One region of the Escherichia ruysiae genome, then DNA from elsewhere that is predicted to be linked to it. Evidence: predicted binding sites of a transcription regulator. Region 1 holds the regulator's gene; each other region holds the start of a gene.

Region 1 (3,287 bases):
CATATCGGTTGCCAGAAAACCGAGTACGCTCAAACCCGCCAGCCAGACTAAAAATCTTTTCCCAGGTTGCATGTATATTCTCTAAATTTCTCAGTTAAACACCGTCGCAAAGTGTAGGGAGTGAAATTCCTGTTGTGAAACGGTAATATTTGATGACTGGTTTCAAAAATTTTGCAGGCAAACTATGTGGTCTGAGTATTCTCTCGAAGTGGTTGATGCGGTAGCGCGTAATGGCAGTTTTAGTGCTGCGGCTCAGGAGTTACATCGCGTTCCTTCAGCGGTCAGCTATACCGTGCGTCAGCTGGAAGAGTGGCTGGCGGTGCCGCTTTTTGAACGGCGTCATCGTGATGTGGAACTGACCGCTGCCGGGGCGTGGTTTCTCAAAGAAGGGCGCTCTGTTGTCAAAAAAATGCAGATCACTCGCCAGCAATGTCAGCAGATTGCGAACGGCTGGCGCGGTCAGTTAGCCATTGCGGTGGATAATATCGTCAGGCCAGAACGTACACGGCAGATGATCGTTGATTTCTATCGCCATTTTGATGACGTTGAACTTCTGGTATTTCAGGAAGTATTTAACGGTGTCTGGGATGCGCTTTCCGACGGGCGCGTGGAACTGGCGATTGGCGCGACACGAGCGATTCCGGTGGGCGGTCGTTACGCCTTCCGTGATATGGGGATGTTGAGCTGGAGTTGTGTTGTTGCCCGTCATCATCCGCTTGCGTCAATGAATGGGCCATTCAGCGATGATACGTTGCGCAACTGGCCATCGCTGGTGCGCGAAGACACCTCGCGGACGCTACCAAAACGTATTACCTGGCTGCTGGATAACCAAAAGCGCCTTGTTGTACCGGACTGGGAATCATCGGCAACGTGTATTTCGGCTGGGTTATGCATCGGTATGGTGCCGACACATTTCGCCAAACCGTGGCTTAATGAGGGGAAGTGGGTAGCACTAGAACTGGAAAATCCATTCCCTGATTCAGCATGTTGTCTGACCTGGCAGCAGAATGATATGTCGCCTGCTTTAACCTGGTTGCTTGAGTATCTCGGCGATAGTGAGACGCTGAATAAGGAGTGGCTGCGGGAGCCGGAAGAGACTCCCGCAACGGGTGATTAACGACGATAGTCGCGGAACGGGCCATCAGCCACGGAGCGACGTTCAATCAACCGTGGATGAACTTCAATTGACTGCGGTTCTTCGCGTTTGTTGACGATACGATCCAACAGCATATTGAACGCCGTTTCACCCAGCGAATCTTTTGGCTGATGGATAGTGGTCAGTGCCGGGGTAAAGTAGCGAGCGTTGCGCACGTTATCATAACCGATCAGCGAAACATCCTGCGGGACGCGCAGCCCCATTTCATCAGCGGCACAGAGTGCGCCCATTGCCATAATATCGCCGCCACAGAAGACAGCGGTAGGTCTGTGTGGTTGCGACAGGATTTGCTGCATGGCGCGATAACCTGATTCAGGCTCAAAGTCACCTTGCACAATCCAGTTTTCCGGCACTTTGATCATGGCTTCTTCCATCGCTTTCATAAAGCCCGCCAAACGACCTGCACCGGTGTTACGCTCCAGAGGACCAGGAATAACGCCAATTTCGCGGTGACCGCGTTCAATCAGATAGCGCCCGGCCATGTAACCGCCTTCAAAAGCGTTATCGATAACCGCATCGGTAAAGTCTGCTTTTGCTTCACCCCAGTCCATCACCACCATCGGGATATGGCGATACTCTTCCAGCATCGCCAGCAACGGTTCCGGATACTCCGAACACATCACCAGCAGGCCATCGACGCGTTTTTGCGCCATCATCGACAGATAAGCCCGCTGTTTCTCAAGATTGTTCCACGCATTGCCCAGAATCAGCGTGTAGCCTTTCTGGAAGCAATTTTTTTCTACCGCTTCAATGATTTCGGCGAAATAGGCCGCTTCGCTGCTGGTCGCCAGCAAACCGATAGACTTGGTGTGGTTAACCTTCAGGCTACGCGCCACCGCGCTAGGGGAGTAGTGTAATTCTTTGATCGCTGCCCACACAGCATTGCGCGTTTCTTCAGCGACGAAACGTGTTTTGTTGATTACGTGTGACACAGTTGTAGTGGAAACGTTTGCTCGTTTCGCTACATCTTTTATTGTTGCCATTCCATTTCACTCCAGACCCTAACTTCAGCTCCTGCAAAATCGCAAGGTAAACGTTTGCCTTTACACACCTTACGCACAACAAAAGTGTTGCGGTACGCCGGGAAAATGACACAGAGCGTCAGGAAGGGGTCAATGGCCAGTACGCAAATAATGTAAGCGTGGAATTTTGGCCGATCTTGATGAAAAGGGGAAGTAGTAAAAACACTTATCATTATAAATGACGGGAGATTTTTTCATCACAGTATGTAAAAATGCGTAATATCACTTTTTGTGGGGTAATAAAAAGGAGAAAACTTGATGAGCACCGACCTTAAATTTTCACTGGTAACAACCATTATCGTTCTTGGTTTGATCGTGGCCGTGGGTTTGACTGCCGCGCTACACTGATTTCCCCTCGAGGGAGCGCGTTCTCCCTCACATCTCCTTCCTCTTTGTTAGCAAAATGGCAAAAGTGTTTTCTCTTTTTGTTATTTTCATTCTTTTGTGATTGATGTCATGCTTTCGCCACTTTGATGAACATCGCGTGATGACGCGAAGAGGTGGAGATTAGGCATGAAAATTAACTATCCGTTGCTGGCGCTGGCAATTGGCGCATTTGGTATCGGGACAACGGAATTCTCGCCAATGGGCTTGTTGCCCGTTATTGCGCGTGGTGTGGATGTCTCGATTCCCGCTGCCGGAATGTTAATCAGCGCCTATGCGGTTGGCGTGATGGTTGGCGCGCCATTGATGACGCTTCTGCTTTCTCATCGTGCCCGCCGTAGTGCGCTGATTTTCCTGATGGCGATTTTCACGCTCGGTAACGTACTTTCTGCCATCGCACCGGACTATATGACGCTGATGCTTTCACGCATTTTAACCAGCCTGAATCACGGGGCGTTTTTTGGTCTGGGGTCTGTCGTGGCAGCAAGCGTGGTGCCAAAACATAAACAGGCCAGCGCAGTTGCAACTATGTTTATGGGCTTAACACTGGCGAATATCGGTGGCGTTCCGGCGGCAACCTGGCTTGGGGAAACTATTGGCTGGCGTATGTCATTTCTGGCAACGGCGGGGCTGGGTGTGATTTCAATGGTGAGCCTGTTCTTCTCTTTACCTAAAGGTGGCGCAGGGGCGCGGCCTGACGTGAAAAAAGAGCTGGCGGTACTGTT
Region 2 (3,287 bases), 1.1 Mb from region 1:
CGATACCAGGTGTGTGCGGTAAAGCGCGGCAGTGATTGCCCCAGCTCCTTAACTTCATCAGCAAAGGCGTGAACATCGCCATTTTCTGCCGCATGGAACCAGTTCACTTGTGCTGTGTGGCCTGCTTTTGCCAGCGTATCGAGCATAGCCAGCATTGGCGTTTGACCGACACCGGCAGAGATTAAGGTTACCGGTGTGTCGTTTGTCACATCCATAAAGAAATCACCCGCCGGAGCCACCAGCTTCACGACATCGCCAACATTGGCGTGATTGTGCAGCCAGTTGGATACCTGCCCACCCTCTTCGCGTTTCACCGCAATACGATAGCCTTTGCCATCCGGCTTGCGGGTCAAAGAGTATTGGCGAATTTCCTGATGCGGGAAACCTTCCGGTTTCAGCCAGACACCGAGATATTGCCCCGGACGGTATTCTGCCACTGCGCCACCGTCGACCGGTTCCAGTTCGAAGCTGGTGATAAGCGCACTGCGCGGCGTTTTAGCCACAATGCGGAAATCGCGTGTACCTTCCCAGCCACCGGCTTTGCTGGCGTTTTCGTTATAGATTTCCGCCTCGCGATTGATAAATACATTTGCCAGCACGCCATAGGCTTTCCCCCACGCGTTCAGCACTTCCTGACCCGGGCTGAACATTTCGTCCAGCGTCGCCAACAGGTGTTCGCCAACGATGTTGTATTGTTCCGGTTTGATCTGGAAGCTGGTGTGTTTCTGCGCGATTTTTTCTACCGCTGGCAGCAGCGCAGGCAGGTTTTCAATATTACTGGCGTAGGCGGCAATGGCGTTAAACAGGGCTTCACGTTGATCGCCATTACGCTGGTTACTCATGTTAAAAATTTCTTTGAGTTCTGGGTTATGAGTAAACATACGGTCGTAGAAATGGGCGGTTAACTTTGGCCCCGTTTCCACCAGTAAAGGGATGGTGGCTTTTACTGTAGCGATGGTTTGAGCGTCAAGCATATGGTCTTCCTTTTTTTGCATCTTAATTGATGTATCTCAAATGCATCTTATAAAAAATAGCCCTGCAATGTAAATGGTTCTTTGGGGTTTTTCATTAAGAATGTGATGAAGTGAAAAATTTGCATCACAAACCTGAAAAGAAATCCGTTTCCGGTTGCAAGCTCTTTATTCTCCAAAGCCTTGCGCAGCCTGAAGGTAATCGTTTGCGTAAATTCCTTTGTCAAGACCTGTTATCGCACAATGATTCGGTTATACTGTTCGCCGTTGTCCAACAGGACCGCCTATAAAGGCCAAAAATTTTATTGTTAGCTGAGTCAGGAGATGCGGATGTTAAAGCGTGAAATGAACATTGCCGATTATGATGCCGAACTGTGGCAGGCTATGGAGCAGGAAAAAGTACGTCAGGAAGAGCACATCGAACTGATCGCCTCCGAAAACTACACCAGCCCGCGCGTAATGCAGGCGCAGGGTTCTCAGCTGACCAACAAATATGCTGAAGGTTATCCGGGCAAACGCTACTACGGCGGTTGCGAGTATGTTGATATCGTTGAACAACTGGCGATCGATCGTGCGAAAGAACTGTTCGGCGCTGACTACGCTAACGTCCAGCCGCACTCCGGCTCCCAGGCTAACTTTGCGGTCTACACCGCGCTGCTGGAACCAGGTGATACCGTTCTGGGTATGAACCTGGCGCATGGCGGTCACCTGACTCACGGTTCTCCGGTTAACTTCTCCGGTAAACTGTACAACATCGTTCCTTACGGTATCGATGCTACCGGTCATATCGACTACGCCGATCTGGAAAAACAAGCCAAAGAACACAAACCGAAAATGATTATCGGTGGCTTCTCTGCATATTCCGGCGTGGTGGACTGGGCGAAAATGCGTGAAATCGCTGACAGCATCGGTGCTTACCTGTTCGTTGATATGGCGCACGTTGCGGGCCTGGTTGCTGCTGGCGTCTACCCGAACCCAGTTCCTCATGCTCACGTTGTTACTACCACCACTCACAAAACCCTGGCGGGTCCGCGCGGCGGTCTGATCCTGGCGAAAGGTGGTAGCGAAGAGCTGTACAAAAAACTGAACTCTGCCGTTTTCCCTGGTGGTCAGGGCGGTCCGTTGATGCACGTAATCGCCGGTAAAGCGGTTGCTCTGAAAGAAGCGATGGAGCCTGAGTTCAAAACTTACCAGCAGCAGGTCGCTAAAAACGCTAAAGCGATGGTAGAAGTGTTCCTGGAACGCGGCTACAAAGTGGTTTCCGGCGGCACTGATAACCACCTGTTCCTGGTTGATCTGGTTGATAAAAACCTGACCGGTAAAGAAGCAGACGCCGCTCTGGGCCGTGCTAACATCACCGTCAACAAAAACAGCGTACCGAACGATCCGAAGAGCCCGTTTGTGACCTCCGGTATTCGCGTGGGTACCCCGGCGATTACGCGTCGCGGCTTCAAAGAAGCAGAAGCGAAAGAACTGGCTGGCTGGATGTGTGACGTGCTGGACAGCATCAATGATGAAGCCGTTATCGAGCGTATCAAAGGTAAAGTTCTCGACATCTGCGCACGTTACCCGGTTTACGCATAAGCGAAACGGTTAATCTGTTGAAAAAAGGCTTCCTCCGGGAAGCCTTTTTACGTTATCACACCATCAAATCTGTCGTAACTGCGCCTCAACATACAAATAGCCAATCCCCAGCACCTGTTGTGCGCGGCTTAATTGCCCGAAGCCAATCTGTGTCGCTTTTACGCTCGGCCCTTCGTCGCGGTCGAACGGGTTAAATCCCGTCTGGCGAATTATGGTATTAAGCCAGTTCTCGCCAAAGGCGCAACTGCGACCATACAACCAAATCTGATTAATATTGAGGATGTTGAGGAAGTTATACAGACTCAATCCTATAGCGTTGGCAGAGCGGTCAACCCAACTGGTGACCCACGGTTCTCCGCTCTGCCAGGCAGCGATTAATTGCGCGGTAGTCAGTTTTTCGGGATCAAGCTGAGTATTAACCGGTTGTGATTTTAGCCATACCCGCGCCTGCTTTTTAAATGCGCTTAACGAGGCGACGGTTTCCAGACAGCCATAACGCCCGCAGTCGCAGGCGACGCCATCCGGGTTAACGATGGTGTGACCAATCTGTCCGCTGCCATACAGACTGCCGCGATAAATTTGCTCGTTAATCACGAACGACGAGCCAATGCCGTAATCAACGTTGATTACGCAGAAATCCCGTCCCTGCGAATTATTTTGCCATTTCTCCGCCAGCGCCAGCATCACACAGTCATTATCGACCATCACCCGAATGCCGAGCTTCTCTTCCAG
Region 3 (3,287 bases), 2.3 Mb from region 1:
GACGGCGGAGAGAAGACTGCCGTTTAGATTGATCTACCTTCCTGCCGGATGCGGCGTGAACGCCTTATCCGGCCTACAAAAAACTCACAAAATCAATAAATTGAGAATTATTACGTAGGCCAGATAAGCGAAGCGTATCAGGCATTTGTCTTTGTTGCGGCGGCACTTATACCGCCGCTTCATCGGTTACCCCGCAAAAATCGGCAACATCAAATACAGCTTAATCACCAGCGCGTTAACGATATCGATAAAGAACGCACCGACCATCGGCACCACCAGGAAGGCCATGTGCGACGGGCCAAAGCGTTCGGTAATCGCCTGCATGTTGGCAATTGCCGTGGGCGTTGCACCAAGGCCAAAACCACAGTGACCCGCAGCCAGCACCGCCGCATCGTAGTTTTTGCCCATCATGCGCCAGGTGACAAAGATGGCGTACAACGCCATGAAGATGGTCTGTGCGACCAGAATCGCCAGCATCGGCAGCGCCAGCGAAGCCAGCTCCCAAAGTTTCAGCCCCATCAACGCCATCGCCAGGAACAACGACAGACTTACGTTACCCAACACCGATACCGCACGCTCAAAGACGCGGTAAAAGCCCATCATTGACAGACCGTTACTCAGAATCACGCCCACAAACAGCACGCAAACGAAGGTCGGCAATTCAAAAGCTGTGCCAGCCAAAAGTTGCGCAACAATTTTCCCCACCGTCAGACAGATAGCAATCAGCGCGATGGTTTCAATCAGTACCAGCGAAGTGATCATGCGCCCCACGTCCGGCTTTTCAAATGCGGTGGGGACTTCCTGGTCATCCGGAATACCGTTTGGCGTGGTGGAGTGCTTCACCAGATACCGCGCCACCGGCCCCCCAATCAAGCCGCCCAGCACCAGACCAAACGTTGCACAGGCCATCGCCACTTCCGTCGCGTTGGTGAAGCCATAACGTTCAATGAACAATTTACTCCACGCAGCACCTGTACCGTGGCCGCCGGAAAGCGTAATAGAACCGGCCAGCAGCCCCATCAGCGGATCAAGCCCTAACAGGCTAGCCATCCCAATGCCGATGGCATTTTGCATCACCAGTAAGCCAACAACCACGATGAGGAAAATCCCCACCACACGCCCACCGGCACGCAGGCTGGCAATATTGGCATTCAGACCAATGGTTGCGAAGAATGCCAGCATCAACGGATCGCGCAGGGACATATCAAAATTGACTTCCCAGCCCATACTTTTTTTCAGCACCAGCAGCGCCAGTGCCACCAGCAACCCTCCGGCAACCGGTTCAGGTATGGTGTATTTCTTCAGAAAGGAGACGGAATGGACCAACTTGCGCCCGAGCAGCAACGTCAGGGTTGCTGCAACAAGCGTTGCTAAAGTATCGAGATGAAACATAGTTACTCCTTTGTGTCCGCACCACTCTTTCACACTCGTCATACTTCATCGCGCATGTGCATTAGGGCGAAATATGACGAGTATCGAGTCATGCTATCCCGGTTCGAATTCTCAGCTGAAAATAAAAAAATGGCATGGATTTTAAGCAGAAAACAACCAAAAGTTATATAAAAAAGTGCATTTATCGCATTTAAATATTTAGAAGAATGCATGGCAAACGTTTGCTTTTACCTTTCGGTCAGCTAAAATGCCCGCTTTGCCACCACGGGATTGTTTTCGATGTCTGTTTCCACCCTAGAGTCAGAAAATGCGCAACCGGTTGCGCAGACTCAAAACAGCGAACTGATTTATCGTCTTGAAGATCGTCCGCCGCTTGCTCAAACTCTGTTTGCCGCCTGTCAGCATCTGCTGGCGATGTTTGTCGCGGTAATCACGCCAGCACTGTTAATTTGCCAGGCGCTGGGTTTACCAGCACAGGACACGCAACACATTATTAGTATGTCGCTGTTTGCTTCCGGTGTGGCGTCGATTATTCAGATTAAAGCCTGGGGGCCGGTTGGTTCCGGGTTATTGTCTATTCAGGGCACCAGCTTTAACTTCGTTGCTCCGCTAATTATGGGCGGAACGGCACTGAAGACCGGTGGCGCCGATGTTCCTACCATGATGGCGGCGCTCTTCGGCACACTGATGCTGGCAAGTTGCACCGAAATGGTAATCTCCCGCGTTTTACATCTGGCGCGCCGCATTATTACGCCTCTGGTTTCTGGCGTCGTTGTAATGATTATCGGCCTGTCGCTAATACAGGTTGGGTTAACGTCCATTGGCGGCGGTTATGCGGCCATGAACGATAACACCTTTGGCGCGCCGAAAAATTTGCTGCTGGCGGGCGTGGTCTTAGCTTTAATCATTCTGCTTAACCGTCAACGTAACCCTTACTTACGCGTGGCCTCGCTGGTGATTGCGATGGCAGCCGGATATGCGCTGGCGTGGTTTATGGGCATGTTGCCAGAAAGCAACGAGCCGATGACGCAAGAACTGATTATGGTGCCAACACCGCTCTATTACGGGCTTGGTATTGAATGGAGTTTGCTGTTGCCGCTGATGCTGGTCTTTATGATCACCTCGCTGGAAACTATTGGCGATATCACCGCCACCTCCGACGTTTCCGAACAACCGGTTTCTGGTCCGCTGTACATGAAACGCCTGAAAGGCGGCGTGCTGGCAAACGGCCTGAACTCGTTTGTATCGGCGGTGTTTAACACCTTCCCGAACTCCTGCTTCGGGCAGAACAACGGTGTGATCCAGTTGACCGGTGTTGCCAGCCGTTATGTCGGTTTTGTCGTCGCACTGATGCTGATTGTGCTCGGCCTGTTCCCGGCTGTGAGCGGTTTTGTGCAGCATATTCCGGAGCCGGTACTTGGCGGCGCTACGCTGGTGATGTTTGGTACTATCGCCGCATCAGGTGTGCGTATCGTTTCTCGTGAACCGCTGAATCGTCGGGCCATTCTGATTATCGCGCTGTCGCTGGCGGTCGGTCTGGGCGTTTCTCAGCAGCCGCTGATTTTGCAGTTTGCCCCTGACTGGCTGAAAAACCTGCTCTCCTCCGGGATCGCCGCTGGCGGTATCACTGCCATTGTGCTGAACCTGATTTTCCCGCCAGAAAAACAGTAATCCACTCACGGCGGTAAAATTCTTTACCGCCGTAGCCACTCGCTTTCTCCATTCCCGCCTTGAGGAATGCGCGTAAATCGTGCATAACTCCCTTATGTGCATTTCACGGGATGGAAGACCATGAAATTTATTGGGAAGCTGCTTCTCTACATTTTCATCGCGCTATTCGTGGCGATCGCTGGCCTCTATTTCCTGCTGCAAACCCGCTGGGGAGCAGAGCATAT

What was found. Region 1 encodes PurR, which represses purine synthesis genes. Its sites were predicted from a motif close to CANGCAAACGTTTGCNTG; they were not measured.
Region 2: glyA (serine hydroxymethyltransferase) is a predicted target of PurR. The motif match lies at 1,167-1,184, and genes of this name have one in related genera.
Region 3: gltS (sodium/glutamate symporter) is a predicted target of PurR. The motif match lies at 1,603-1,620, and genes of this name have one in related genera.

Annotation. Positions count from the first base shown of each region.
Region 1 is NZ_JAVIWS010000001.1:244,593-247,879, forward strand. Features, by position in the region: gene punC (purine nucleoside transporter PunC) at 1-72, opposite strand, end outside; gene punR (DNA-binding transcriptional activator PunR) at 185-1,117, shown strand; gene purR (HTH-type transcriptional repressor PurR) at 1,114-2,139, opposite strand; gene cydH (cytochrome bd-I accessory subunit CydH) at 2,437-2,526, shown strand; gene RGV86_RS01345 (MFS transporter) at 2,692-3,287, shown strand, end outside.
Region 2 is NZ_JAVIWS010000001.1:1,362,705-1,365,991, reverse strand. Features, by position in the region: gene hmpA (NO-inducible flavohemoprotein) at 1-974, opposite strand, end outside; gene glyA (serine hydroxymethyltransferase) at 1,302-2,555, shown strand; gene RGV86_RS06800 (ROK family protein) at 2,619-3,287, opposite strand, start outside.
Region 3 is NZ_JAVIWS010000001.1:2,536,982-2,540,268, forward strand. Features, by position in the region: gene gltS (sodium/glutamate symporter) at 187-1,392, opposite strand; gene xanP (xanthine/proton symporter XanP) at 1,672-3,063, shown strand; gene RGV86_RS12310 (AsmA family protein) at 3,184-3,287, shown strand, end outside.